2 linked regions of the Rhodopirellula bahusiensis genome follow. The protein of the gene in region 1 interacts with the protein of each later gene in a pairwise test. Links are inferred from orthologs where the notes say so. Each region holds a gene or a part of one and is shown on either strand. Other genes may lie near its edges.

Region 1 (14,325 bases):
GTCCCAGTGCCCCAATGGCAATCTGTTGATGAGAGAATTGTTGCGACGGATCGCGGTTTCAATGTCATCCATTCCCATCCCACTGCCGCAACAAACAAAAGGCTTGCCGCAATCAACGGCATGTAGCGGACGAAACGAGACGTACCCGCCGCTGATGTTGTTGGGTGGACTGTGGGCGAAGGGCGGTTTGGGATGCCATTCCAGATCAACGCTGCATCTTGGTTGGCATGTTCGATGTAGTCGTCGAGCCATTCATCCGAGGAGTGCAGCAATCGTTGCAATTCCTCCGTTTCAGCTGGCGATGCGACACCATCCAAAAACGCGTCTCGCAATTCGTTAAATCGTTCACGCTGGGTCATTGGAGCCAACTCCTTCGTGCGAGAGGGTGCGGTCAACACATGCGTGAAGTGTCTCACGAATACGATGCAACATTTTGTAGACGGCATCCACGCTGGAGCCCATCTCGTCTGCGATATTTTCCACCGGGACCCCCTGTCGATAACGTTGCTCCACAAATTCCCGTTTTCGCTCGGGAAGTTTCTGAACACAGTTTTCCAAAGCGTCCAATCGATGTTGCAAGTAGGCCGATCGTCGTTCTTGCCGTTCGGAAATTAGCATCATGGTGTCCGTATCGAAGTGGGGACGTTTGGCACGTCGCTTCGATGTGAAGGCTCGCACTTGATTGAGTGCCACCGTGCAGGCCCAAGCTTTGAAATTCGTTCCCATTTCGAATCGTTCGTATTCTCGCCAAAGCACGAGGTTGGTCTCCTGCAATACTTCATCCGCATCCGTTCGATTGGGAATGAGCGAATGGATGTAATAAAACAGCGATCGTTGGGACTCAGTAAGCAACTGAACGAACTCAGTGGTGGCCTGGTCGTTGTCGCTCATCAGTCTTTGATTGGATTCAGTCACCGCGCTGTTTCGCATGGGAGATCATCGGTCTGCCGAGGATGCGGATGGTTGGGGAAGGTCGATCTTCGCCAAGAACAGATCCGCGATGTTTCTAGCGGTCGAGATGTTCTCCAAGTCGTAGCGAATGTTGCCGTCGCTCTCGGATCCTCCCCCGTGTCCCGTCAATTCTAAGATTGCATGGGGACTCTCGCTATCGACATCAATGAGAGCCGTATAGAGCAACGAAGGCTGGCCCCATTCGCGTTCTTGCCAGTCGTCGCTGGTGTCTCCGGGCAAATTGAATTCCACGCAAACGACAAAGCGATTGCCTTTCCCCGGTTGAAGATATGGATCCAGTTCGAAACGGTGGTTTTGTGTGGCACCTGATAGTCCGTCGATGTCGCCGTCGGGATCAACCCCAGAGACAATCGTGTATGCGTGCCGCCAAATCGGAAGCACATCGCTTCGGCGAAGAACCGAGTCCACGCCAGAACTTTGTGTGCGTGGAACGACTTCGCCGTAGGCGATTCCTTCGTCCAGGTACAGAGTTTCAATCATGGTGCCCGTGGTGGATTCAACCCAGGCGGCCGTCACCGGCAGTTGGTCGAGCGACGTCGAATAGCCCAGATGAATCGAAAGCGTCGCGTCGTCTTCCTGCTTTGGTTTCCGCACGACGATTCGTTGATGTGGGCTCGTTTGTCCAAAGCCCACCAATGACGAGGTTCGCACAATCTGGGTTCGTTGCCGAGTCTCATAGCTTTGGTCCATCAACCAATTGGTAGGCGGGACCGCGGCAACCGAGGCAACCAGAACCACCGCCCAAAACCCAAGCACGCTAGCCTTGCGCATCAGCCCCATCGCTTTTGACTGCCTCGATGCAATGGATCGAAAGTAGGTGAGTCGGCTCAACACATGCTTTGTCACCAAGACGACACACACGACCCCGGAAACCACATGCAATCGCGTGTTGGTTTGCGAAAATGGCAGCGTGAACGCCAGCACCCCGGTGACCATCAGGGTGCTGAACGAAAACAGCAAGGCAAGATTGACCCAGTGTCTCATCAGGACGAGCGATCCTCAAAACCGATCAGACCGCGGAGTTCTCGGACATGCTTCCGCCCAACTTCCCGTGGCGTTGTTTGGTAGGCCTTGCACAACGAAGCGGCGTACCCGGTTGCAACTCCCATTTGCCCGCAAGTGTTCATGACGCGAGGTCCAGCCAATCCAATGTGGGAACAACTGAAACACCGTCCGGCCATCATCAGATTGTCGATGTCCTTCGAATACAGACTTCGGAATGGAACGAAGTATTCACCACCGGTTTTGTAGAACAACGCCTTGGACAAGAAATCGACCAGGTTGCCTTGCAAGACTTGTTGGTAGTGTGAGTCAATCTCGCGAGTTTCCACCACCACCGCATCCTCAAATTCGCGTCGTTCAGCGGCATCTTTCATCGTATAGATGTGATCGCCCATCAGACGCCGTGATTCGCGTTTGCCACCGACAAACGAAACCCATTTCAATGTCCAGGGTGCATTCTTGGGATGGCGTTTGGCATTTGCAAACGATCCGTAGATTGCACGCAACATGTGGTCACGGATCGTTTCCGCATCGTCGATTTGGTCCAAATCGTTGTTGGAGTATTCCCAGTACCATTCCCCCGCGGTCGCTTCGTGATCCTTTGCCACCGGCATGGCCCAAGGCACATCCGGGAAGTTGCTGCGTTGGTTTGTTTTCTCGGCGTTCCAAAGCACCGACGTTCCCATCACACGTTTGTCGGGAATTTCGGGACTCCAAAGATCGCCGTGCTTGTCCCAAGCTTCACCGAACTCCGTGTGCGATTCGCGTCCGACACGGTACTCTGCCCCGGCCCAGTATCCCAACCAGCCATCACCGGTCGCATCGACAAAGACCGGAGCGTAGAAGCGACGCAAAAGACCGGAGCCCACGTCCCTGGCTTCCACGCTTTCAATGCGGCCATCGTTCTTTGATAGTCCACACGCGACGTGCCCGGCAAACAGTTTGACACCCGATGCGGCCATGGTGGCCTCTCGTTTTTTCTGGTCCTTGATCGCCAGAGCGCTGCCGTTGGGGTAGTGCTCGGTGTCAATCTTTTTCAGGATCCCCGCCGCACGGCCATGGATGCCAAGCGTGTGAACTCGGACCTCTTCCGACGCATTGCCACCGAAGATCGGCCGGTCTTGGATCAAAGCGACCTTCAGTCCCTGAGATCGTGCCGCGAGGGCCGCGCCGCAACCGGAGATTCCACCGCCGACGATGACCAGGTCGAATTCGAATTCATCGACCTTTCGTGCGGCGCGGCCGGTGACTTGATCTTTCCACTGAACCACTTCCGCGGCTTCGTTGGGCAGCGATGGCGCGGATGACTTCGAAAAGTAGACCGCGTCGCATCGGCCATCAAAACCAGTGAGGTCAGCGAGCTCGATCTTGACCTTGGTAGGATCATCGATCTGAACCGCACCGCCTTTTTGCCAATGCCAGCTCGTGTCTTCCGTCCCAAACTCGGGCGAGAGCGTTTCGTCGTTGACCGACACTTGGAAACGTCCAGGTGATTTCCATTCGCCCTGGCACCAATCGCGAGTCCGCACCCAAACGTGCCAAGTTCCCGCGGAAGGGAGTGCAACTTGGGTGGTCGCATTGGCGACAGGCTTTCCCATTCCGTGGGCCAACAGATAGCAGCCGCCCATTTGTTGGTAATGTTGTGTGTCGATTTTCCATCCGCCCAGTTCATCAAATTGACTGGACTCAACCAGAACACCGTCGGCAGCGGAGCCTGCCTTTGAGAACAGTTGTTCACTTCCCAGTACGTAACCCGGCGCCGTCGCTGATAGCACGCCCGCTCCTCCGACCACTCGCAGAAAGCCACGTCGTCCAATTCGGTTGTTTTTCATCGTTTCTCTGGTGTCGCTGGATGGAAATCGATTGATTGAATCGTCGACGCTGAACGCCCGATCCACGCAAACACAGAGTCCAACTCAGCCGTTTTTGGACAACTAAAAGGACCTATTTCAGCTTTTAAGAGAAAATTCTGTCCAAAAGGAAGCTTGCCCCCCTCTATCTGAGCGAGACACGAGTTCCATCGTGTTATTGGTGCCGAGTTTTAGGCGGCACAGTCGTTGTTCGTTCATTCAAAGGAGGCGTATTGTGAGAACAGACATGAAGCGTCATGCGTTTACGCTCGTTGAGCTGTTGGTCGTCATTGCAATCATTGGGGTTTTAGTCGGGCTGTTGCTGCCGGCGGTCCAGGCAGCTCGTGAAGCTGCTCGGCGGATGTCGTGCAGCAACAATTTCAAACAGATTGGCTTGTCACTGCACAACTATCACGCGGCATTCAACCGATTGCCACCCAATGGCACCGGTCCTTCGATGCCCGCTTTGAAGCAGCTCAGTGCCAACATTGGTCTGTTGCCGTTTCTGGAGCAGCAAGGTTTGTGGGAGATGATGTCCAACCCATTGATGCCCGAGGCTGGTGAATCAGCGTCGGATGCCCTTGCTTCGGGTGCGTGGCCACCATTCGGTCCTCGTCCGTGGCTCGACTTGAACGAATACGATCCTTACCAAATGCAAACACCGGCGTTCCGATGCCCTTCGGATCCCGGCATGTCGCCATTGGGAACCGGCATGACGAACTATGCGTTCTCGCATGGCGATGCGATCTTGCGAATCGGTTACCCGCCTTCGAACCAGTACGCCGATCAAGGCGTCTTTCGTGGTCTTTTCAAACGAGATGATCCACGCAGATTTCGAGATGTACTCGACGGTCTATCCAACACCATCGCGATGGCCGAGATCATGACGAATCTGGGCGACCGCAGTGTTGGTGGTTCCGTTGTCAACCTCTCGCACTTCCCCGCTGATGACTCGATGGGATCCGATCTGACGATCTGCACCGCGGTGATCGATCCCAATCGTCCTCAGTTCATCGAGAGCAGCGTCCCGTTATGGGACAGCGGAGGAACATCACGTGGCGGTCGCTGGTGGAACTATCACTTGATGATCACGGGAATGAACACCGTGCTTCCTCCGAACTCACCAACCTGTCCGATGGGATGGGGAACGGGTTGGCAGTCGGGTGTGTTCAGCTCGGCAAGTCACCATCAAGGTGGCGTGCATATCTTGTTGGCGGACGGGGCGGTGAAGTTCGTCACCGACTCCATCGAAGCGGGCAACCAACAAGCCCAAAGCATTTCAAAGAACTACGGCAACCTGGGACAGAAAAGCCCCTACGGATTGTGGGGAGCTCTCGGTTCCATTTCCTCCAAAGAAACGATTGAAGGACTCGAATGATGAATATGAAGCAAGCAATCGCCGCACTGTGTATCGCCTTGGGCCTATTGGGTTTGACCGCTTGTGCACCGGGCGGCGGTGACGCGGAAAAGTTGACAGCTCCCGAAGGCATCGACTGGGAAGCCATCGAAGCGGAAGGCGGCGCGATCGCTGACGCACAAAGCGAAGGCGAGTAGAGCGTTCGGAATCGAATCAGTGTTCACCTCGGTGTTTGGTCGCCGAGGTGAACGCTGGTTTGACCTGGGAATCATCTGGCCGTAGCCGGATTCGCCAAGAATTCGGATGCGACGCAACTGGAACATCTGAATTCCGGCGAATCCAGCCACATGCATTCACGTAGGCCAGGTCTCACCTGGCAACCCAGCCGATGCTTTGGAACAAAGCGAGGCGATTTAGCATTCATCCGCGAGTTCGCGAGGCTCCGTCCGGTCACCTCGCCAGGTGGAACCTGGCCTACGTCGACGTCTGCTGAATGCCGTCACGTATCGGCGATGAATGGAATGTGGGACGGATCAGGGTTTGTTCCAGGTCACTGGCTTGCGGCGGTTCGGGTACAGTTCCCGACACAGATCACAAACCCGTCCGTCACAGGCTCGTGCGGTGCAGAATTCTCGACCGTAGAAGATGATTTGCAGATGCAATTTGTTCCACGTTTCTTCGGGGAACAACTGTTTCAAGTCTCGCTCGGTTTGCACAACGCTTTTGCCGCTGGACAATCCCCATCGTTGGGCCAATCGATGGATGTGCGTGTCGACAGGAAAAGCGGGAAAGCCAAACGCTTGCGACATCACCACGCTGGCAGTTTTGTGCCCGACGCCCGGCAATGCTTCCAGCTCTTCAAACGTGCTGGGTACTCGGCCTTCGTGCAAATCGATCAGCATCCCGGACAACTTGGCCAGGGCCTTGGCTTTCTGCTTTGAAAGTCCCAGCGGCCGGATGATTTCGAGGATTCCATCTTCGCCAAGCTCACGCATCTTCGATGGCGTTCCGGCAACCGAAAACAACTCCGGCGTGATCTCATTGACCTTTTTGTCGGTGCACTGCGCACTCAACAAAACAGCGACCAACAACGTGAACTCGTCGGTGTGGTCCAGCGGGATCGGCGGGTCAGGATAGAGCGTGTTGAGACGCTCGAGGACAATGGTGGCACGTTCTTTTTTCAACATCGCCACACTATACCGAATCGTCTGGATATACCCAGTGATCAGATTTGGTAGTTCACTTCGGGACGCAGCTCATCAGCAGGCTCGTCCGAGCCACGCACTTTCAGCTGCGGCTTTTCAAGCACCACCGTTGTGCCCGGCGAGACCGTGCGAGTGATCCAAACGCTGGACCCGATCACCGATTCACGACCGATCACCGTGCGTCCACCGAGAATCGTTGCGTTGGCGTAGACCACCACGTCGTCTTCAATGGTTGGGTGTCGTTTCTGACCACGGATCAGTTGACCATCCGCGTCGGTGGGGAAGCTGAGTGCTCCCAGCGTGACGCCCTGGTAGAGCTTGACGTGTTTGCCAATGTGACAAGTTTCGCCAATCACCACACCGGTTCCGTGATCGATGAAGAAGTATTCTCCGATCGTGGCACCCGGGTGAATGTCGATGCCCGTTTCTTTGTGCGCCCATTCCGTCATCATTCGAGGGATGAAGGGAACGTCCAACTGAACCAATTCATGAGCGATCCGGTAGACCGTGATCGCTTCGAATCCAGGGTAGCAAAAGACGACTTCATCGGTCGTTTGACAAGCTGGGTCGCCGTCATGAGCGGCTTGCACATCGGTTGCGAGCATCTCTCGAAGCTTGACGATGCGTTTCAGCATCTCGATCGCCATGGCTTGGCCTTTGGCTTCGAAATCGATGTCCGTCTCGCAATCCTTGTGATTCTGCAGCACCCGGTGCTCGTGCCGCAAGGCGCGAGCGATCTGGGTCGTCAGTTGATCATGCAAGGAGTCGATCAAACCGCCAACGTGGTAACGAATGTTGCCAGCGTGCAAGTTCGTATGACGCTTGTACCCGGGATACAGGATGTCCTTGAGATCCAACAGGATGTCAACGACAGCGGTGTAGCTAGGCAATGGGCAGTGCCCCAAATGATTGATTGAATCATCGGAGGTGTATGTGCTGACGATTTGCTCGGTCAGCTCAGGTAACTGCTCTTTCAGCCGAAAATCGGATGCCACGCCTAAACTCCCTCGGGCGACTGCGGAACATTCTTCACCGTCGGAACCAGTTCGAGGGACTCAGGCACGATGGCCTGAGCTAGCTCGATCTCGTTTTCCAAAACAACCAGTTCGATCAGGGACCGATGCTGGGCGGGTTGTCCAGCAAGAAGTCGCGAGGACCGCGGTGGGTATAGTAAGGGTACGCGACTTGGGCAGACGGCGCACCTGCAGTGAATGGCTGGCCTTGCATTTGAGCCGCCGCTCCGTGACCCAACAGGCCCGGATTCAAGTGCGAGCTGTAGTCCAAGCCACCTTGTTGCCAACCGAGTGGACCGGCTTCGCAGCCAGTCCGGCAACCGGTTTTGCAACCCATCAGGCGACCGCGGGTTTTACCCAACAGTCCGCCATTTCCAACGCGACCGCACGAGCCGCTGCTGCATGCGCCGTTTCCGCAAGACGAGTCACCACATCCGCAATCGCTCGATGCGGCACCGCAGTTGCCAGTCGAGCATCCGCCGCGAGTGTTGTGGTGAAGGCATCCGGTGCTGATCATCAGCATTCCGGCCATCGATCCGAGTAAGAGCCAACGATTCATTCCGAACCCTTCCATCCAATATGAATTGGGTGCCGAGAACAAACGCCTCGGCACGTGATACGAGCTTTTCTTTCACCTTTCGTTTCGGCCGTTGACACCGATTCGATGCACACAATCGCACCAACCGCGCCAGAAGTCGGACGGGGTTGGCGGCAAGGTTTACCTAAATTGACAATCGCGGCTTCACGCGGTGTTGTCGACATCAGTGGCCCACCCGAGGTTCGCGGCGGAGATGACTGGCAAAACCACGCCCCACAGCCGTTTTGCCGGGTTTCCATATTGAAACTGCGTGCAAAGATCGCGGGTCCGCGTTAGGCTGAGATGTCCGAACAACTTCGGCACACCTAGGATTGCAATCGAGAAGGTGTCGCAAGTTACCCAGAACGAAAGCCACCATTCGCAGGCAGGGATCATGACTATCCAGACGCCCGCCATCGCGCCGGACGAGCCATTCCCCGACGAGCCAGGGCCGAACGAGACGGTCTCAGATCATTTTGCAGCGATCCAAGAGTTTGGCTCCGATCTTCCGGCGGAACGCCCCGGGCGAGTGCTGAATTGGTTCCGCCAAATCGTGACGCTGCTGGGCATCACCGTTTTCCACGGCACGCTCGCCTTCATCGCCAGCATGTGCTTTATCGTGACGGTGCGGTTCGTCTTTTTCTCATCCCGGGTGGATGCATACGGGACGCTCTTGTTTGTTGGTTCCGTGATCGTTGGTGGGCTCGTTGCTTTGACGCAACTGACGATTGTGTGCCGCTACGAGGAGTACCCGTTTCACCTGCTGTTGGCCCGTCGCCTTCGCCGAGTGATCGCCGTTCGTTCCAATCCGGTCGTTCGCCCGAGTGACGATGGCGCGAGGTTCTGTGAGATTGTTCCGCAAGAACGATGGAATCGGTTGCGGTTGGAAACAGCTTCCGACCTTGTCTGGGTTCGCGTCGACGAAAACGGAGTTTGGATGGAAGGAGATCGGCATCGCTATCACTTCGGGCCAAATTCAATCCTTGGCGCGATCCCACAATCATTCACGCCCGCGGGTGGTTGGACGCAATTGCACGCGGCAATGATTTATGTTCGCACCGCAGATGGTCCCGAGGAATTCCCGTTGGTCTATCGCGATTTTCAATTCGCGAACATGAAGTCGGCTGACCGGCGACGCCAAAGGGATGCAATGGTCGATGCAATCTGCGAGATCGCACGAGGCAGTGAATACGAACCAATCTCAGTGCCTGGCCTATCGAACGAAGCGCATCTGTCAGTCGTTCAAGCGAACGACAATCCCTACGCCCCGCCGCGAATGACATCGAACACTGGAGTCTGACGGTCGCTTGTGGTCAGTCAGATACTTGGTAGCTGGCGAGGAATATTTCGACGGTGGATTCGACGATGCAGTCCCGCTTCTTCTTGCTAGGCGGGGATTCGCCGTTGACGATGGTTGGCCAAAAAGCAAACGTCATCAACATTCCAACGAATTGCTTGGCCGCAAATTCTGTGTTCGTGTGATTCAAGCATCCCGCGGCGTGCGCGTCGTCAAGCCAATGCTCGACGCGTCGGTGAAAGCGACGATGATCGATTTTCTTCCCGACTTCAGGCTCGGCGAGGACTCGAGATATCCCGGCCCGAGCCAAGGCGACCACCGATTGCGATGTCATGAATTGCACCTCAACGAGAGCGAGCTCGATCAGTTGTTCTCGTAAGTCACGAGTCGGGTCGAATGAACAAACGGGCAGCAGCTCGGCTTTCTGAGTCAGCTCTTCGATGATGGCGTCGAACAGAGCTTCCTTGCTGTCAAAGTGGTTGTAGAGCGTTCGTTTGCTCACTTTCGCGGTCGCTGCGATCACATTCATGCTGGTCGAAAAGTAACCTCGGGTTTGAAACTCCGTCGCTGCAGCCTGGACAATCGCGGCGCGTTTGCGATCAGTCAGCTTCAGTGGGCTGGGCTCAGAGGTCTCTTTGGAACGGTTGGGCAAAACTTGCTCCTGCCGGTTTACTTTTGGGGACTGCGATGTAGAGTACACCGCCGGGTGTACTTATTGCAGATGCATTGTGCGAACGCCAGAGACGTTTCACCGCAACGGCGACCGGATTGTGCCGCTTTTTCCGGTTCCGAGCAGCCTCAACCGCTGCTGGTGACACGTCACCCTTCTGAGTCCGTCTTATATAACGAGCTGCCGTGTTTGATCGATTCCATCCGCTTCGCGGTCCATTCGCCGTCGGCTTCGCAGTGCTGACGCTCATCGCTTCGGGGTGTTCCAGCGAACCGACAACCTCGAACGAACAAGTCGAAAAGCCGCCTAAGCCGGTGACCACGATGACTCTGCGTCAAAGCAGCCCATCGTACCAGCACCACACCACCGCGTCGGTTGCACCTTGGAAAGCCGAACGAATTGCGTTCGAACAAGCCGGCCGTGTGGTCCAGGTGATCGAGCCCAACGAAATGGTGACGGGTATCGGCAACGGTCGAGTCGGCGTGCCGCTGGCCAGGCTGAACGATGAGCAATTTCAAATCGCGGTCGACGCAGCCGAAGCCGATGCGGCGGTTGCGCAGCGTCGACGAGACGCGAATCTGATCACGATTGAGCGTCGATTGCCCAGTCGAATTCGAACGGCCGAAGCTGAGTTGCAGTTGGCTGAGAGAGAACTGGCTCGAGCTCAAAAGTTGTCACGTTCCAATGCCATGTCAGGATCGGAACTGGACACCACACGAACCCGAGCGTCGACTGCACAATTGCAAGTCGACAGTGCAACTGCTGAGTTGGCACAGGCCGACGCTGAACAACTGGCACTGGACGCTCAAGTTCAACAAGCCAATCAGCGGTTGGCAGAAGCCAAACGGAACCTTCGCAACACGACCTTGTACAGCTCCTTCCCCGGCCAAGTCGCCGAAGTGCATGCGGTCCCGGGAACGTATGTCAAAGAAGGTGATCCGATTGTGACCGTGCAAATGGTCGACCCGATGATGGTCGAGTTCGAAGTCACGGCTGCCAATTCCCGTCGCTATCAACGCGGCGACACGCTCGGTGTGACCGTCACCCGTCGAGACGGCGTTCAAAGGCAAGTCACCGGCATGGTTTACACGGTTGACTCGATTGCGGATGCGAACACTCGGACGTTCACGGTTTCATTGCACGTCCGGAATCAACAGGAAAGCAGTGTCGAACTTTCTGAATCAACCGCGAGCAAGCTGAAGACCAAGGACATCTTTCCGTTGAACATCGGACCGATTGTCACCGGCGATCGACGCTTGCTAGTCGAGCAACGTTGCATTCACCGGATCGGCGATGAGGCCTTTGTTTGGAAAGTCACCAATCGAGCTTGGAGCCAACTTTCGGACACTATGAATCGTGATTTGAACGTCCAGCGTTTGAAGGTGAATCTGCTCAGCGATGTGATTCCGTTTCTGGGAACATGGAACTTTGTGGCGATCGAGTTCGCTGATCCTTCCGCAATCGATTTGGAAGATGATCTCATCACCGGCCAGTTGCTGACTCTGGATGGGAATCAAATTCGTCCGGAAGTCCTGTCGCGTTGGGAATCCGGAAGCGTGGTTTTGGAGCAGACACGCTGGATGCTGCGTTCGGGTGACACCGTTCGAGTCGCGTTGATCCCCGACAATTCCAACGTGGGTTTCTATGTGCCTATGAAGGCCGTTCGCAAAGAAGACGGAGCAAACTTTGTGCACGTGCTCGATGACACGCTAGCGGAGCCGACTGCGAAGCGAGTGCAGGTTCGCGTCACGGCCGAAGACACGGTGGCCGACGATTCGTTGATCCTGTGCATTGAACCGGTTCAAGCCGACGAATTGGTTGATGGATCCAACGTCGTTGTCCGGGGCACGCACTACCTCGACGACGGCGATCGAGTTCGAGTCGTCCCGACACCTCAAGCATCGGCGGTTGCCCAATGAATCGTCTGCCCGCATTTGCCGTTTCGCGGCCAACGGTCGTGATCACTTTCGTGTTGATGTTTGTCTGCTGGGGCATCCTTGCTGCGCTAACGATGCCGCGTCGTGAAGACCCTGAATTCACGCTGAAAATCTGTGTTGTTTCCGCCCGATGGCCAGGGGCGTCCGCTGAAAAGATGGAAGAGTTGGTCACGGACCCATTGGAAGAAGCGATCGATGGGATCGAGGAAGTTCGGCTGATTCGGTCAACGTCCAGCAGCGAACAAACCGTGATCTTTGTTGAACTGGAGGAGTGGTTGCCAGGGGCGAAGATCGACGACGCTTGGGATCGCGTCCGAGCTCGGGTGGAGAATGTCCCGATGCCGGATCCCGTGGTGGTTCCGTTCGTGAACGATGAATTCGCGGACACCAGCGTCATCCTGTTCGCGGTCCATCAACAACCGGACGAAGAAACCAATTCAATCGACCCGCGATTCGCTTACTCGGATCGTGAACTGGACATCTACTCCGAACGCATTCGCGATGCATTGCGATTGCTGCCGGGGGTTGCCAAAGTGGAACGTCATGGCGTCCGCGAAGAAGCGATCTATGTTGAGACCGACGAACGCAATTGGTCCAAGTTGGAACTGACGATCGACCAAATCGCCGCTCTGGCGAAGGCTCAAAACATTGTTGAACCTGGGGGCCGCATCGACGCGGGAGATGGACGCTTCTTCGTGAAGCCCGCTGGGGAAGTCAACGCGCTCGCAGAAATCAACCGCTTGGTCGTCAGCGGAGTGCCGTCGCGAGGCGGAGTCAACCCGATTCACTTGGAAGACATGGGGCTTCGCGTCCGCCGCGGTTATGTGGACCCGCCGACGCGAATTTGCCGATACGGAGATGTCGATTTCGAAGCGACAGCCAACGTCGTTGCGGTTCAAATGAAATCAGGAGCAAACATTGTCGATATTTGCAGCAGTGCGAAACAGCGTATCGTTGAACTTCGAAACAGCGGTGCACTGCCGCCTGATTTAGCGGTTCCGATCATTTCAGATCAATCCGACAGTGTGAATCAACGTCTTCGCGAAGTCGTGTTCAACATCATCTCGGCGATCGTGATTGTGGTCGTTGTTGTCTACCTTGTCGTTGGGTTTCGCACCGCAGCAGTGATGGCCGCGAACATTCCATTCGTGGTGCTGACGTCGCTCGCGATTGTGACCTTGTTCGGTGTCCAGTTGGAGCAGATGTCGCTGGCGTCGATGATCATTTCGCTGGGATTGCTGGTCGACAATGCGGTCCAAATCTGCGACCAAGCTCGAACAAATCAAATCGCCGGGATGCCGCCCAAAGAAGCTGCCGTTCACGGAGCCCAAACGTTGGGCAAATCAATGTTGAACGGAACGTTGACTACCATCGCTGCGTTTGTACCGATGCTGATAGCGATGGATGGGGTCAATCGCGAATTCATTTACAGTTTACCGACAACGCTTTCGGTGATGCTGGCAGTGAGCTGGGTCTTAGCGATGACGTTTTGTGTGATCTTGGCAGCCTGGTTCATTCGTCCGCCCAAGGACCCGAGCAAACCCACGGCTCCGTTGCCCTGGTTGATGGCCAAGATCGGCTCTTCGAAACTCGCTAGTCGATTCGGTCGCCAACCATCAGTTGCGACTGATTCCGCAGGTCAACCGATCGGCCAGACCGCTGGATCGAATCAAGTCGCCGAAGCCAACGGATTTTTCTTTCGCGTCTATGGTTCGTCGCTGCGTTGGGCGCTCAAGCATCGCTTCGTTACGATGGCGGGTGCCTTCGGCGTACTCTTGGCAACGACCCAGTTGCCGATCTCCGCGGAGTTCTTCCCACTCACGCAACGCAATCAATTTGCCGTTGAAGTTTGGTTGCCGGAGTCATCCTCGATCGCCCAAACCAACGAAGTCGCTCGTCAAGTCGAGGACGTGATTCGCCGCTGCAGTTCGTTCACGAATGAAGAGGGTGAACAGGACGATCGTCTGCTGAACATGCGCACGATGGTCGGTGGCGGCGGTGCTCGTTGGTACCTGTCTTGGGAACCCGAGGCGTTGAAACCCAACTTTGCGGAAATCTTGATTCAAACCACTGATGGGCGTCGAACGCATGATTTCGCAGAAGAGCTGCGCCGTGTCATCACGCACGGCGACGAAGATTTAGGGCTTCAGCCAATCGTAGGTGCTCGAGTGGTTCCGATTGAGTTGTTCTTGGGCCCGCCCGCCGATCCGGTTGTCTTGCGAGTCGTGGGCAATGGTTTCGCGAATATGAAAACGCTCCGAGACTCTGCGAATCGTATCAAGAAGATGGTCGATTCCGATCCGGATACGATTTCACTCAATGATTCTTGGGGAGTCAGCAGTCAAGAATTGTATGTTGACGTGGAATCCGATCGTGCCAATCTGGCTCGGGTCAGCAACGCTGAAGTCGCAAGCACGCTGGATACGTACTTCTCCGGTCGACTGT
Region 2 (16,015 bases), on another replicon or contig:
AAAAAGAAGGGCCAGCGAGGCTTGAAGGCTTCCAACGGCCCCACCCGAGTCATCGACGTGCGACAAGCGATGACGCAACATCTGCATGACGCCGCGTTCATCAGATTGGACCAACTTCTCGGTTCGGAAGCGGGAGCGACTCATCTGGCACTTGCCGCCGACGTGTTCACGCTTGGATCCAAAGCGGCCGAATCGTTTGTCTTCGTTCCCAAAGATCCAGATGCACTGTTGGCCAGGATCGACTCAATCCTTGAACGTCTGAAGATCAACGATTCGTTCACAACCGGCGAATCGGATCGCGTCGATGCCATTCACGAATCAGCCAAACGTTTGCGGAACATCTTCGGTGGGGAAGCGATTGCGGATCCCGATCTGCTAAGCGTGATGGCGGATCAAGCGATCGCCAAGCCCGAACTCAGAGAACGGTTGCCAAACGAACTGGCCGAAGAAACACGGCTTGTCGTGGAAGCTCTCGAACACGTCGAGGCGGGCCGGGATGAAGAAGCGTTGTCCGTCCTCAAACCGATCGGATTCCGCTCGGTGATGGCGCCCTGGCGTCTCCTCATTCGCGGCATGGTTCACTTCTACGGGGACCGAAGGGACGAAGCGTTGGAAGCGTGGAAACGGTTGCCCGCGGACCGTTTGCCCCATGCCATGGCTCGTGCGATTCTAGGAACCGTGAATGTTGCGTTGCCGGGTCAGGCCAAGGTCGACAAACGAAATTTGGCAGGTCTGACAAAGAACAAGCAGCCCGATTTGCGGGACGTCCGAAACGACTTGCAAGAATTGTTCGAGGTAGCACTGTTCCACGAAATCTTTCAGAAGATCAAAACTTGGGAGAAAGAAGGGTGGATCTCACCGGCCACTCGCAATGCTCTGCACGACGCCATCTACACCCAATTGTTGATCGTGAGCACTCCCGATCAGGCCGGTGCGATCTACGCCAAACTTCGCCCACCGGCTTGGGACCCCAAGCTGGCATTGCCCAAGGCAATCGGACAGTTCTTTTCCAGCGATCCGGCCGACCCTCATACTGATGCCCAGATTGACCGGTTCGTCGAGTCGACTCAAAGCAATCCGAACCTATCGGATTCCGATCGGACCGCGATCAAAGCCGTGGTGAACGCCAACATCGCATTCTTCCTCGGCATGTTGGTGAAACGCTTCCATGATGAAGTTCTGCCTGATGCCGAGGGGGACTCGAATTCCCTGAAAACCATCCAAGTCATTGGACGACGATATCTGGAGCGATTGTTGAATGCCGTCCAAGCGTGCCCGCAATGGGACGCGCCGCTTGAGCACGCCCCCTTTGCGGGCATCGATCCCATTCTGCTTCCCCAAGAATTGATCTGCGAGATACACGAAACCCGTTTGAAAGCTCGGGGGGACGATCTCGGAGTCCTCTTTTCCGCCGCCGAATCCTATATCCAAACCGACCTGCAACGCACTCGTCCCCTGGTGCAGCAGTTGATTCAGATCGCACCGCGTGACCAGCGCACGATCCGTCTCGCATGGAATCTGAGCACACTGTCCTTCATCGCCGCGATCCAAAATGGGAACACGGATGAAGCTGAACAGCACCTCGAGTTGCTCAGCTCAAACGTGCCTTCCGATCAGCCGGACGGTTTGCTGGAACTGTACCGTGCCATCTGCCAGTTGGCGCAAGACCCCGACACCGATGTGGAAACTTGTCTCGTTAAAAACGATGAGTTGAAGGTGCCTCGCTTTGCATCGTTGCTTCTGTTGGAGGCGATCTCCGCCAGGTGTGGGTTGCCTGCCAAAACCCGCAAAAGACTTCGCGACGCGCGCAAGCCGCTTTCGAAATCACCATCGTTGCAAGCAGTTTCGTCCGCCTGTGACAGGGTGGGTCGTATGTTGGTGAACGAAAAGCTTGACTTCCCTGGCCGTGCAGGCATGAAGAAGGAGCTGATCACCGTAACCAAACGAGCGTTGACCCAATCGAAAATCGATGCCTACGACATCGAAACGGCGAACACCATCGGCGTCTTTGTCGTTCTCGCCCAAGATGACGTTCTGTGCCGACGATTTTTGCAAGCCACCCGTCACCACATCGATTGGCACATCGTCAGCTTGGTCCGAGCGTTAGGAGTCGATTTGGAGCTCGCTTCGTCCATCCTTTCCGATGTGGTGTACGCGGATCCCGATGCCTCCAACAGCCTGCCCGCTGAACTGCGTCCAATTGCCCTGCGACTCTATGAAGCCAGCGAGGAGCATTACAACGAAGGCATGTACTCGGATGACGACGACATGGACTTCGAATTTCTAGACGTTGACGACATCCCGGATGACGTTATGAATTCGATCCCGCCCGAGATGCTGTTGGCGTATATGCAGGACCCGGAGGCGATGGAAGCGCAGATGAAACAGATGATGCCGGGCAAACTTGCTGACGCTTTGCTCGAGGTGCTCGCGCGGCGTGTGCGAGGTTGATTCCACTCCAACGCTTCCTACCGTCTTCTCGACCTCTCTCGCTTAAAAATCAATTCACTGTTTGACAGACAAGAACATCGTCATGAGCCCCTCGAATCAAGATCCCTTCGAAGTCCTTGGCCTGGACGCGAAGGCAACGACCGCTGAGATTCGCGCCCGGTACTTGGAACTGGTGCGTCAACATCCACCCGAACGTGACGCCGATCGGTTTGCTGAAATTCACGATGCGTACACAGCCGTTGGAGATCCAATTCGAGTTTGGTCCAGCCGACTGTTCGCCCCTGAACTCCCCCATTTCAGTGACGTAATTGACCAGTTTCAATTTCAACCTCAACGCTTGCCCACCGATGCGTTGCTTCGTTGTGCTCAACGACTCCATCAATCCAGCCGTGGACCAGCGAAGTGAACATTCCCGAAGAAGACGACTGGCCCCAAACGCGAGCGGCAATCAAAGACAGGTTGCTCGAATGGATTGACACCGCAGGCGAAACCGACCACGGGCGACAACAACTGGCCAGGATGCTGGCGGAACTGGACCATCAAGAGAATTCCGATGAGCCTGCCCCGCCACACGCTGCCCTTCCGAATGCACCCGCCGCAGCCTCGCTTCATGGCCTGGGGCAAATCACTCGCGACCTGACCGCACTGCGGCATGAACTGAAGCTCAACACGAAACAAAACCGGTCACTTTCCGATACGCTCGCCAGTGACGCGGAACGAATCGTTGCTGCCAGCGACGCGTTGCTGGAACAACTCCGCGAAAACTCGACTCGGACAACAGCCGGCCAATCGCCCACGGGGCAACAAGTGTCACCCGCAGATGCGTCGATGTCGGAAACGACTCGTTCAGCGATCACCGCCATCGTAGAAGTCGACGAAGCGCTCTCGCGGCTCACACAAGCTTTCGAAGCCGCGGTGCGAGATTGCCCGGAGCCGCCCACCACGGCGGCCACCGGATGGTTTGGTCGTCGCAAACTCGAACAGCACGAACAACTCTGGCAAACCGCTTGGCAATCCAGAAATCAATCCCTCAACGGGCTGGCGGAAGGCCTGAGATTGACCACGCAACGAATGAGTCAACAATTGGCATCACTGAATATCCAACGTGTGGGAGCCGCCGGGGACGCCTTTGATCCGCAAACGATGCAGGTGTTGGAAGTCCAACCCTCTTCGGAACATCCCGTTGGCACTGTTCTGCGGGTTCTGCGAACCGGGTATCAACAAGCAACATGGTTGATTCGTCCCGCACAAGTCGTCACGGCCCAGGCCGTCACCACAAATTCTTGAACCGAACTCTTCCAATCGATGCGTTCCACGCGTCACCCTTCAACGACTGACCATCCATTCAAGGAAACAGAATGCAACCGACGATCGGGATCGATTTAGGGACGACCAACAGCGTGGTCGCTGTCGTTGAAAACGGCACTCCCCGAGTGATCAAGAACCCGGAAACGGGTGAGGCTGTCCTTCCCAGTGTCGTTGGGCTGGATCCGTCCGGCAATATGTTGGTTGGTCAACCTGCACTCAATCAAGCCGCCTTGTTCCCTGAATCGACGATTCGCAGCGTCAAGCGAAAGATGGGTGAGCATGTCCAACTCACTCTCGGTGAAAAACAACTTTCGCCGCCTGAAGTTTCCGCCGTGATCCTGGGACGCCTTCGTCAGTGGGCGGAACAAGACCTCGGATGCGAAGTCAACCGCGCCGTGATCACCGTGCCCGCCTACTTCGATGATGGCCAACGGGAAGCCACCCGCCACGCCGGCGAACTGGCGGGTTTGGAAGTGTTGAGGATTGTGAACGAACCGACCGCTGCCGCCTTGGTTTACGATTCGCAAAGTCACGATCCGCACAAGGTGCTCGTTTATGACTTGGGCGGTGGCACGTTTGATGTTTCGATCGTTGCCATCGAATCCGGCGTCGTCGAAGTCCTGGCCACGTTTGGCGACACGCACCTCGGCGGGGACGACTTTGACGCTCTCCTGTGCAACCAATTGGTGAACGCAACGGGGGATTTGCAGGAATCCGTACTTGCTGATGTCGGTGCGATGGCACGTTTGTCCTTGTCAGCCGAAGCGGCCAAGCGACGCCTGAGCTTCGACACATTCACCGAGGTCGCGGAAGAGTTCTTGCTGCCCGGGAATCCCTCCAGCCACCTGGAAACGACGCTGGAACGGAATGACTACGAACAGTCCATCGAGCCACTTTTGGATCGAACGATCTCGTGTGTCGATTCCGCTCTCAAAGATGCTGGTTTGCATGCCGGACAACTCGACAAAGTGATCCTCGTTGGCGGCAGCACCCGGACACCTCTGGTCGAACAACTATTGACTCAGAAACTGGGGCACCGACCATCGGCAGAAATTGATCCCGATCTTTGCGTGGCTTTGGGCGCGGCCGTGCAGGGTGCTCTGTTGTCGGGACAAGACGTCGACCGAGTCTTGATCGAAATCACGCCTCACACGCTTGGGGTTCGCTGTGCCGAGACTCGCGATCCGCTGGGGCCCGCGAATGCTTTCGCGCCCATCATTCCCCGCGGTAGCGCTCTTCCCTGTAAACGATCGCAAACCTTCTACACCATGGTCCCAGGTCAGACAGAGGTTTCGACGGAGGTCTTCCAAGGAGAAGCCGCGGTCGTGACCGAAAACATCTTTGTTGGGGAAGTCGAACTGGCCGACCTGGATCCCGACTCGCCCGCTGACAGTCCCATCTCGGTGACATTCACGATGAATCTGAACGGGATGCTGGAGGTCCGCGCTGTCGACCGACGAACGGGCAAAGAGGCTTCCGCTGAGATCAAGCGTTTGAACGAATCATCGAAACAGGCGGGATCACAAACCGAGTTCGGTTCGGTTTCGGCGGACGAGATCTCAGAGATGCTCGGACGCGTCCCTGCAGGCCAACCGTCTCAAATAGACGAGGCCCAGTCGTCTCAAACCGACGAGGCACTGGAAGCTGAATCCAAACCCAGCAACACTCTGACGCGGCGACTCGATGAATTGATGCCATCGATCCACGCGACCCGCCAGAACGCTGACGAACAAGATGCAGAGGAGATCGATGACTTGGTGGATCAGTTGAAAGTCGCCGCTATCAGCAACAATTCCGAAGCGTTTGCCGAAAAAGTCGAAGCGCTCGAAGACCTCCTTTTCTATCTCAACGATGCCTGATCTCAGCGACACCGCCGCCGGCGAACTCCCAACAAGCCCAACCCCGTTGTCATTGACCTGCCCCGTTTGCCGTGCCAAACAGGTTGTCTCGGACCAATGTCGACGCTGCCGAGCCGACTTGTCGTCCATCAACACACTGCGGCGCAGCGAGGCGGTCGCGTCCCTGGCTGCGCTAGCGAATTTGGTGGCAGGCAATCCATCGGACGCCAAGCAATCATTGCGAACCGTCGAGATGCTGGCTCCGCAAAACGCGAAAGCCCTGCAACACCTGCTCGCGACGCAGTCGGCTGATTGAAATCCAATGCGTGCGAGCGATTCAAATGAAGTCAGCCTCACGCGTTTGCGGCCGATGCATCCATCTCATTTCGACGAGGATGCAAACCTTCCCAGAGGTGATTCCACGACTCGCATGCGTTTCATCGCCACGCCTTCCTCGAGCAGTCGTTGCTCTTGCAGCGAAGGGTTCACTGGCGGCAATCGCCCATCGTTGTAGACCACACGCCACCAGGGCAACGCATCGAACGATGCACCGAGCAATTGCCCCACCGCTCGGTGCCGACGTGGGTAGCCGGCTCGCGCGGCGACGTCACCATAGCTGACCACTTCGCCCGGACGCAGGTTCTCGATCGTGCGAACAAACGCGGCTCGCATCGGATCGGATTCCGATTCTCTGGCGGTCCAATCGGAAGATTTTTGGGGCTTCGAAGTCATGGGCTCAGAATTCCACTCGGTTTTCGTTTCGCGGCCGCGAACCTGATTTCAGTTGCATGCGTCTTGACTACCGACGATCATGTCGTCAACGGGTTGCGATTCCGCGTCGCAACGAAACTTCCGCACGTTCGCTTGTCTGTTCTGGTTGGCACCTGGGCAAGTGGCGTCGAACCAAATTTTCAAAGGAGGTGATCAAGTGGATTATTGCTGTACTAGCCAACGGGGTGGAAACCCTTGACGAAAGTCGGCGGGCTGACGCCAGGGTCAGCCACCCCACTCGCGATCACTTTCTAGAACGCGAGCATCGCCCGTTTGCTGAGATGGTTACCTTGGTCTCAGCAGACGGGTTTTTTCATGCGTACTCGGCAATGAATGCCCGCTGCAATTGAGTGGCGTGCAATCTGATGGATCAGTTCACGCTGAACGGAGGCGGAAAGTCTTTCCGTGAACGCGACGATTCAGCCAGATCAACGTTGCCTTCTTCCACACTGACCGATTGCAAATCCAAGCCACCTTTTTGGATCAGACGAATCAAAGCCTCGGCTCGTTCGTCGACGTCCGACATCGCCAGCAATCTGATCTTGTCTTCCGGATCAAACGGCAACGTGTAAGCGATGATGTCGGTGATCGGACCGACTCCCATCTGCCCCGCCATTAGATCGTGCAAGGACTTCTGAGATCCTTCGCTGACAGGAATGATCTTCCCGAACGCCTCAAGCAGGCGTTTCTTCAGATCCGCTCGCTTCTTCGTTCCCGCAGGCAAGTAAAAGTCGTCAATCAAATCGACGCGAGCGGTTCGGAACGATCGCCCGGTTTCCAGTTCGTGCCGCACCGTTGCGCGGCGAGTCCCAACGATCAGAATGTTGTGACGATCGCCTTCTAGTTCCGCGTGCGAGATGATCTTGCCAACACAGACGGTTGGCGAGATGGGCGGCAACATGTTCAGCGGCACCTTCAGCTTCGTCACTTCATCGATGGCGACGTTTCCCTGCTGATTGGTCAGCGTCGCCATCGTGATCAGATGATCGGTCGACAATGCTTCTTGCAACATGTCGACGTAGCGAGGTTCGAACACGTGCAAGGGTTGCATCGCGTGAGGGAACAAGACCATTCCCGGAAGCGGAAACAACCGGACCAGTCCGTCGAAATCATCCGGCAGACTGGTCACTCCTGTGATCGAATCGAAACTCATGAATCAGTCGTTGCTGGAGAAGGCAATCAGGATTCGCAGCACGTAGTAGAACAGCAACGCGACGGAAGCGAACAACGCCAAAGAAGCGGCGACGTGCTGACGCGTGTCGTAGTGATGCAAGACGTTGGAGGTGTCATACAAGATATAGCCACATGCCAAGGCCACCATCGCCGCGCTGAAGAACAATCCCAGCGAGAATCCAAACAACACGCCGCAAACGACGATCCCCATCGCGATCAAACCGCCCACGAACAGATACGTGCCCCACGATGCCAAATCGACTCGCGTGAACATCACAAATCCGGTCAATCCCGCAAACGTAAGCGTCGTGATGATCCCGGCCAAGATTGGAATCTGCGGTTGCCCCATCACCCGAATGGCGAGGTACATCATCGGCAGCATGATCACCGCTTCGGCAACGACATACAGCCCCAGCCCCGCATACTGCAGGCCGCGAGATTGTCCACTGCTGGCCCACGATCGAGCCATCCAGCTCACGGCCATGAAGGCACCGAGAACCAGAAGCCACCCGTAGCCACCCATCATCCGCTGGACCAAAGCGTCCATCGTCGCCGCGGGCACCATCGTGAACAGCACGACTTCCAGGGCCAGGAACGCGAAGACGGCTCCGGACAGGTGCGTGTAGGTTCGGCGAATGAACGCTAGACGGTCCGTTTCGTCAGCGTAGATCGCTGCGTTGCCATAAGTGACACCGTCAACTCCGGAGGAGTAAGGATTCATGTTGCTCATGAGGTCGCTCGTTTCAGTTGAAAAGCGGATTCATAGTTGGAGGCAAAAACGCCTGTCAGACAATTTGTGCGGTTCAAACCGGTTCTACGGAGCAAATCGGTTGTTGCTCGCGATGAACATTCGGCTTTCCAGAAATATACCCCAATGCGAGTTCACGGGGATCAACCGCAAGCCGGATGTGGTTAAATTGCCAGAAGCGGCCCACTCAACAAACCGCTTATTCCAACGCAACCCTCGCACCTCCCCCCGATCGCCGTCACAGCGTTCCCGGGGAACCACTTCGTTCGAGTTGATCGCCTGATTCTCGGCCCATTCCGCACCTCGACACGTTCCGTGAAGGAAACACAGATCATGATCCTTTCCGGTCAAGACATCCAACAGCGGCAGGGCAACGACATTTTGATTGATCCGTTTGATCCGTCGCGGTTGTCACCTAACAGCTACAACCTCACGCTTCACAACGAGTTGTTGGTCTACGAAGAAGTCGTCTTGGACGCCGCGTCGCCGAACCGATATCGACGCCTGACCATTCCCGAGGAAGGCCTGACCCTGCAACCCGGCACACTTTATTTAGGCAGAACCGCGGAACACACCGAAACGCATGGCCTGGTCCCAATCATTCAAGGTCGTTCGTCGCTTGGACGATTGGGGCTGTTTCTGAATCCAGGTGGAAGCCTAGGCCACGCCGGATACCGCGGGACCTGGACATTGGAACTGCATTGCGTCCAACCCGTCCGGATCTACCCTCACATTCAAATCTGCCAGATCACGTACTGGGAAGTCAGCGGAGACAGCCCGGAAGAAGCCAGCGAAAAATATCAAAACAGCAACGACATTCAGCCGTCGCTGATGCATCGGGAACTAGGGTTCGACGATCGCGACACGCAGCTCGAATTAGGTTTTGATGAAACCATTCGAAGCCAACCGTGAAGTTTGGCGGCAAAGCTGAATCGCAAGACGCGACCAAATGTCGCTGCCGCGATTGATTTGCGTTGATTGGGCCAGCTTTTAGGCAATCCCGGTCAGAAGAAGCTGCTCAACCGGCCATCGCAATCCACCGTGCAGAGGGGTGCGTTCAGTGACAATGGCCGCGAAAAAAAACTTTCGGACGGGCCAACGGGGGTCAACTCGACCAACTGTCCAGTGAAGGAGGAACAGGCAATTCCGGTTCGCTTCCTAACCTTGCTGAAAACAGGCAAGAACCGCTAAACTACGTGGTCTGACTCAAAAACTCGACCTATCTGATCCAAACGTCCGCGAGCCCGGAGTTCTCTACTCTCTATGTCCGAATCAAAATCCGTCGCTCAAGCCGAAATTTCACAAAACCTCGGCGAATTGCAGCACTCGCCGGATGTCGATGTCGACGCCGCCGAAACCCAAGAGTGGATTTCATCCCTCGAATATGTCCTTCAAAGCAAAGGCCCCGAACGGGTCAAGTTCCTGATCGACCAACTGCGTGACCGAGCCGCCGAAGAAGGCGTGCCCCTTTCCTCGGACACCTCCACCCCGTACGTCAACACGATCCCACCTCACGAGCAGCCCGCTTACCCCGGCAATCGTGAACTCGAACGCCGAATCAAGTCGATCATTCGCTGGAATGCGATGGCGATGGTCGTCCGAGCCAACAAGCGGCCCGGCGGCGTCGGCGGACACATCAGCACGTTTGCCAGCTCCGCGACTCTCTACGAAGTCGCCTTCAACCACTTCTTCCAAGGCCGCGGTGAAGACGGTTACTCCGGTGACTCGATCTACTTCCAAGGTCACGCCTCCCCCGGCATGTACTCACGTGCCTACCTCGAAGGCCGCTTGTCCGACGAGAACCTCGACAACTTCCGTCGTGAGCTCGCACCCGGTGGCGGACTTTCCAGCTACCCACACCCTTGGTTGATGCCCGGTTTTTGGGAATACCCGACCGTCTCGATGGGCCTCGGGCCAATCATGGCGATCTACCAAGCCCGCTTCAACGAATACCTGAACGATCGCGGCATCAAAGACACCAAGGGCCAAAAGGTTTGGGCGTTCCTCGGTGACGGCGAATGCGACGAACCGGAAACACTCGGTGCGATCGGTTTGGCTTCGCGTGAGAAGCTCGACAATCTGATCTTCGTCATCAACTGCAACCTGCAACGACTCGACGGTCCCGTCCGCGGCAACAGCAAGATCATTCAAGAACTGGAATCGATTTTCCACGGTGCCGGATGGAACGTTATCAAAGTCGTCTGGGGCGGCGAATGGGACGAACTGCTTGCTCGTGACACGACCGGCTTGCTAGCCAAACGCATGAACGAAGTCGTCGACGGTCAGTACCAGAAGTACACCTCGATGCCCGGCAGCTACATTCGCGAACACTTCTTCGGCAAGTACCCCGAGTTGCTCGAGTTGGTCAAACACCTGTCGGACGAGAAGCTCGAGAAGATCCGTCGCGGCGGACACGACCCTGAAAAGGTCTACGCGGCGTATCACCGAGCCACCACGCTGAACAACGGCAAACCGACCGTGATCCTGGCGAAAACGGTCAAGGGTTACGGACTTGGCGAAGCCGGTGAAGGCCGCAACGTGGCCCACAACCAAAAGAAGATGAACGAAGCCGAGTTGCTGGAATTCCGGACTCGCTTTGGCATTCCAATCAGCGACGAAACCGTAGGCGACGCTCCTTTTTACAAGCCACCCGCCAACAGCAACGAGATCAAGTATCTGCAGACTCGCCGCGATACGCTTGGCGGTCCCGTTCCAAGTCGTCCGACGGAACACCCGAAGTTGGAAATCCCAGCTCTGGATGTGTTCCAGAAGTTTGTTGCCAAACGGACGGACAACAAGGAAGTCAGCACCACGTTCGCCGCCGTGCAAATGTTGGTCGCAATGTGCCGCGACAAGTCGATCGGCAAATTCGTCGTTCCCATCGTGCCGGATGAGTCGCGAACGTTCGGCATGGAAGGCATGTTCAAACAGTTCGGTATCTACGCCCACGCGGGTCAGCTCTACGAGCCAATGGATTCCGACCAGGTCGCTTTCTACAAGGAAGCACAAGACGGTCAAATATTGGAAGAAGGCATCACCGAATGCGGTTCGATGTCCAGCTTCAACGCTGCTGGCACCGCCTACAGCTGCCACGGTGTGAACATGATTCCGTTCTACATCTACTACAGCATGTTCGGTTTCCAACGGATCGGCGATTCGATTTGGGCCGCCGCTGACATGCGAGCCAAGGGCTTCCTCGTCGGTGGTACTGCCGGCCGAACAACGCTCAACGGCGAAGGTCTGCAGCACCAGGACGGACACAGCCTGCTCAACGCAATCGCGTTCCCAACCGTGCGTGCTTACGACCCCGCATTTGCTTACGAAGTCACCGTGATTGTTCACGAAGGCTTGAAACGGATGTATGAACAGGGCGAAGAATGCCTGTACTACATCACCGCAGAGAACGATCCATACAACCAACCTGAAATGCCCGAAGGTTGCGAAGATGGCATCGTGAAGGGGATGTACAAGTTCAAGAGCCGCGATGTCGATGGTGCCAAAGCACGCGTGCAACTGTTCGGCAGCGGTGCGATCCTGAACTGTGCGTTGAAGGCCCAAGAAATCTTGGCCGAGAAGTACAACATTGCCAGCGATGTTTGGTCCGTGACCAGCTACACGTTGCTGCGTCGTGACGCTCATGCGGTTGAACGTTGGAACCGTCTGCACCCGACCGAAACGCCTCGCAAGAGCTACCTCGAGGAAGTACTCGAAGGAGTCGAAGGTCCGTTCATCTCGGCCAGCGATTACGTGCGTGCTCTCGGCGAACAGCTCACCCCTTGGATCCCAGGCGACTACTACGTTCTGGGCACCGACGGCATGGGCCGCAGCGAAACCCGCGAAGCCCTGCGTCGACACTTCGAAGTCGATGCCGAGTCGATCACGATCGCTACCCTCGGACGTTTGGCAAAGGCCGGAACGTTCGAAGCCACAGATGTGGCCCAAGCAATCAAAGACTTGGACTACGATGCCGACAAAATCGATCCGTACTTCGCCTGATCTTGCCGGACAAACGCGAGCGTCGTTTGCTTCGAGCGGCATTGAATTCAATCGTTCCCGGTTGCCGGGAACATCGCCGCCAGCGAACGACCGAGCGTCTCAAACTTCTCAAATCACACTCCTGACATATCTTTCCCATGACTGAAGTCAAACTTCCCGAACTCGGCGATGGCATCGAATCTGGCGATGTCCTTGAAATTTTTGTTGCCGTCGGTGACGTGATCACCGAAGGCCAGGACATCGTGGAAATGGAAACGGACAAAGCGACCGTTCCCGTGGCCAGCGATGTGGGTGGCAAAGTCACCAAGATCTCGGTCGGCGAAGGTGACACCGTTCCAATTGGCGGTGTGTTGATCGAAGTCGAAGCTGCCGCAGGAGCTGAATCGGCTCCCGCCCCGGCCGCTCCCGCTGAGCCCGAAAAGAAGCCTGAGCCAACACCGGAACCGGCTGCCGCTGCACCGACCCCGGAACCACCAGCTCCGAAGCCAGCCGCGCCAGCTGCACCACCGGTCGCTCAACCTGCCGCAACACCAGCTGCTCAGACTCCGGCCGTCGCGGACGAACCCGATGCACCTGCTGATGCGGGCGGATCGATTCCCGCGGGTCCAGCCATTCGTCGTTTCGCTCGCGAAACGGGTGTGAACTTGGCCAGCGTCACCGGAACCGGTGCTGGCGGTCGCATCACCCGTGATGACGTGTTGGCCGTTGTTCGTTCGGCCAGTCAAAAAGCAGCCGCTCCGGCCGCCAAAGCAGCTCCCGCTGCCGGCAAAGCCGCACCTCGAACCAACGTCACCTCCGGCGATTTGCCTGGAACCCCCGACTCAGACGACTACGGTCCGATTCGTGTCGAGCGAATGAGCAAGATCCGAAAAACGATCTCGGCTCAAATGCATTTGTCTTGGTCCACCGTTCCACGCGTGACCAACTTCGACGATGCGGACATCACGGACCTCGAACGACTTCGCCAGAGCAGCAAAGAGGATTACGCCGCTCAAGGCTTGAAACTGACCACCATGCCGTTCCTAGTCAAAGCCGTCGCGACCGCGCTTCGTCATCACCCATCGCTCAACGCGGTGATCGATTCCGAAAACCAACAAGTGATCTACAAGGATTACGTCAACGTCGGTATCGCAGTGGACACGGACAACGGCCTGGTCGTTCCCGTGATGCACAACGCTGATCAAATGGGCATCCCCGACACGGCTCGCAACATCGCCGAAATGGCAGGTAAAGTTCGTGGCGGCAAGTTCGGCGTCAACGACCTGCGTGGAGGTTCGTTCACGATCAGCAACCTCGGTGCAATCGGTGGCCAATACAGCACGCCAATCGTTAACGTTCCCGAAGTCGCGATTCTGTTGGTCGGCCGTTCACGAAAGTTGCCCGTTGTCATGCCCGACGATTCGATCCAACCTCGCCTGATGATGCCGCTCAGCCTCTCGTACGACCACCGCTTGGTCGACGGCGGAACCGCGGCTCGCTTCCTCAACGATGTGATCGGATACCTGCAAGCCCCAAGTCGCTTGCTGTTGGCTCTCTAATCCTCCAAAGAACAACGGTCGGCTTCTCGGTCAACCGTTCATGGTTTGGTGAAACCCGCCAAACCAACATGAAATGCGAACAGGCCGAGTCAACCCGACTCGGCCTGTCTTTCTGCGCGGCCCCAAACCAAATGCAACAACCGCGGTCATAAACCCTTCGACGACAGAATCGTTTGCGGCATGTCGCGGTCAAAACGCTTCGTCGAAGGTAGCTGGGCTTATAAACTGATGAGCGTCATCGCTTTCTGAATGGTTCAGAGAGCATCGTTGGCGGATTTTGGAACTCGAAGACAATCACTTCACGATCGGTCTGTCAGTTGATCGATGTTGCTCCCTTTCTTCGTCGAGATCAACCATGACCTATCCCCGCACATTTTCCCACATCGGTCTTTCGGTGACTGACTTGGATGCAGCCGTTAAGTTTTATACCGAGACACTGGGTTGGTACGTCATCATGCCACCGACCGAAATCGTTGCGGATGAGTCTGCGATTGGGGTGATGTGCAACGACGTCTTCGGCGAAGGATGGGAACGGTTCCGAATCGCTCACCTGTCCACCGGTGACAAGATCGGCGTTGAGATCTTCGAGTTCAAGAATGCCGAGAAGCCCAAAGACAATTTCGAATATTGGAAGACGGGCGTCTTTCACTTCTGCGTCCAAGACCCGGATGTGGAGGGACTCGCCAAACGCATCGTTGCCAATGGTGGCAAGCAAAGGATGCCTGTCCGTGAATATTTCCCGGGCGAGAAACCCTACCGGATGGTCTACTGTGAAGACCCCTTCGGCAACATCATCGAAATCTACTCGCACAGCTACGAACTGACCTACTCGGCTGGCGCGTACCAAGGCGATGCAAACTAACTCTGTGGCGTTTGTCGAACTCGATTCAGTGGAATGGTGTTCCACAGATCGCAAGCCATGCATCAAGCTTCACAGTCGCTATCACGCTCCGTGGATCATCAAAGAAAACTATTTTGTTGATGGGTCGCAAGTCTTGGAAGCGATACGCCGTCTCCGCCCTTCAATGAAGACACTTGTCGACGGCGAACTCTCGACACAGCCGGACGAGCCAGCTATTGCGGACTCGATGACGTTGGCATCGGCCCCGGCGGAAGATTCTCTAGCAGGTAGCGGGTGATGAGCATTCGAACGTGCACCTCCGTGCCTTTTCCTTCGCGAAGTCCGTGGTCGCGGTTTGGGTACACCATGTAGTCGAAAGGCTTGCCCAGTTCGATCAACCGATCGACCAAACCTTCGATGATTTGAATGTGCGTGTTGGTTTCGCCTGATCCGGTGACAATCAACAGCTTGCCTTTCAGCCCGTCTGCAAATCCCAGTGGAGCAGAACGAGCGTATCCGTCAGCATTCACCTCCGGAGTACGCATGTAGATCTCTTGGAACCAAGCGTTGTAGAGATGCGGTTGCGGCTTGGGAACAACCGCAATCCCGAGCTGATACACATCGGGTTTGCGAAACAACGCGTTGAGCGTATTTGATCCACCACCGCTCCAACCCCAAATTCCAACGCGCGAAAGATCCACGTAGGAACGAGTGCGTGCCAGTTCTTGTATGGCGGCCGCCTGCTCCTCAGTCGACAAAGGACCGAGGCTGCCGAAGATGCTTCTTCGCCAGGCGGCACCCTTGGGCGAGGGTGTGCCACGGTTGTCGATCGACACGACAATGTATCCCAGGTCAGCGATCGTGCGATGAAAGTCAACTTGAGCGGCACCCCAACGATCGAGCACCGTCTGCAAGTAGGGTTCCCCATAGACGTAAACGAACACGGGGTAGCGTTTCGTCTCATCAAAGTCGCGAGGTTTGATCATGCTCGCGTCGACGGTCACGTCTTTTGTAATTTGTAGTTGAATGAACTCCGCCGGACGGGCAATGACCTCATCAGCCCTTGCCCGCAGTTCGCTGTTTTCCTCCAGCGTCCGAATCGAGCGGTGTTCCGGTATGGTGACCAAATCCACAACCGGCGGCGTGTTCAACGTCGAATATGTGTGAAACGCCCACTTCCGGTCAGGAGAAAACTGATACTCATGCCAACCGGGTTGGTCACCCGGAGTGATTCGTTCCAGAGTTCCTGATCCATCCAGAGGAACGCGGTGCAGATACCGTTGCGTGCCGTTTTCAGGCGACGCATAGAAGTAGTACCAACCGTTTGCTTCATCGACGACATCGCCCGGTG

Evidence for each region.
Region 2: the proteins of nth (region 1) and aceE interact in binary tests that used the Escherichia coli proteins (3 or more experiments, as listed by UniProt). The link is inferred for Rhodopirellula bahusiensis from one-to-one orthologs.

What each region holds. Positions count from the first base shown.
Region 1 is NZ_NIZW01000040.1:30,424-44,748, reverse strand. The notes cover bases 4,545-7,337. They hold nth (endonuclease III), read right to left. Parts: upstream 6,375-7,337; coding sequence 5,715-6,374; downstream 4,545-5,714. Other genes in these bases: CEE69_RS29675 (serine O-acetyltransferase), read right to left, coding at 6,407-7,337; CEE69_RS29685 (hypothetical protein), read left to right, coding at 5,199-5,378; CEE69_RS29690 (DUF1559 domain-containing protein), read left to right, coding at 4,545-5,202. Also shown: CEE69_RS29710 (FecR domain-containing protein), read right to left, coding at 1-359; CEE69_RS29705 (sigma-70 family RNA polymerase sigma factor), read right to left, coding at 346-930; CEE69_RS29700 (DUF4405 domain-containing protein), read right to left, coding at 937-1,956; CEE69_RS29695 (FAD-dependent oxidoreductase), read right to left, coding at 1,956-3,806; more of CEE69_RS29690, read left to right, coding at 4,060-4,544; more of CEE69_RS29675, read right to left, coding at 7,338-7,381; CEE69_RS29670 (hypothetical protein), read right to left, coding at 7,497-7,958; CEE69_RS29660 (hypothetical protein), read left to right, coding at 8,371-9,276; CEE69_RS29655 (TetR/AcrR family transcriptional regulator), read right to left, coding at 9,290-9,856; CEE69_RS29650 (efflux RND transporter periplasmic adaptor subunit), read left to right, coding at 10,267-11,862; CEE69_RS29645 (efflux RND transporter permease subunit), read left to right, coding at 11,859-14,325. UniProt on the Escherichia coli protein: DNA repair enzyme that has both DNA N-glycosylase activity and AP-lyase activity. The DNA N-glycosylase activity releases various damaged pyrimidines from DNA by cleaving the N-glycosidic bond, leaving an AP (apurinic/apyrimidinic) site.
Region 2 is NZ_NIZW01000023.1:3,709-19,723, reverse strand. The notes cover bases 9,218-12,485. They hold aceE (pyruvate dehydrogenase (acetyl-transferring), homodimeric type), read left to right. Parts: upstream 9,218-9,552; coding sequence 9,553-12,285; downstream 12,286-12,485. Other genes in these bases: CEE69_RS24225 (2-oxo acid dehydrogenase subunit E2), read left to right, coding at 12,423-12,485. Outside these bases: CEE69_RS24280 (hypothetical protein), read left to right, coding at 1-2,451; CEE69_RS24275 (J domain-containing protein), read left to right, coding at 2,534-2,857; CEE69_RS24270 (nucleotide exchange factor GrpE), read left to right, coding at 2,854-3,738; CEE69_RS24265 (Hsp70 family protein), read left to right, coding at 3,810-5,618; CEE69_RS24260 (hypothetical protein), read left to right, coding at 5,611-5,913; CEE69_RS24255 (MGMT family protein), read right to left, coding at 5,979-6,329; CEE69_RS24250 (LON peptidase substrate-binding domain-containing protein), read right to left, coding at 6,739-7,521; CEE69_RS24245 (Bax inhibitor-1/YccA family protein), read right to left, coding at 7,525-8,271; CEE69_RS24240 (dCTP deaminase), read left to right, coding at 8,605-9,201; more of CEE69_RS24225, read left to right, coding at 12,486-13,823; CEE69_RS24220 (lactoylglutathione lyase family protein), read left to right, coding at 14,179-14,685; CEE69_RS24215 (S9 family peptidase), read right to left, coding at 14,898-16,015. UniProt on the Escherichia coli protein: Component of the pyruvate dehydrogenase (PDH) complex, that catalyzes the overall conversion of pyruvate to acetyl-CoA and CO(2).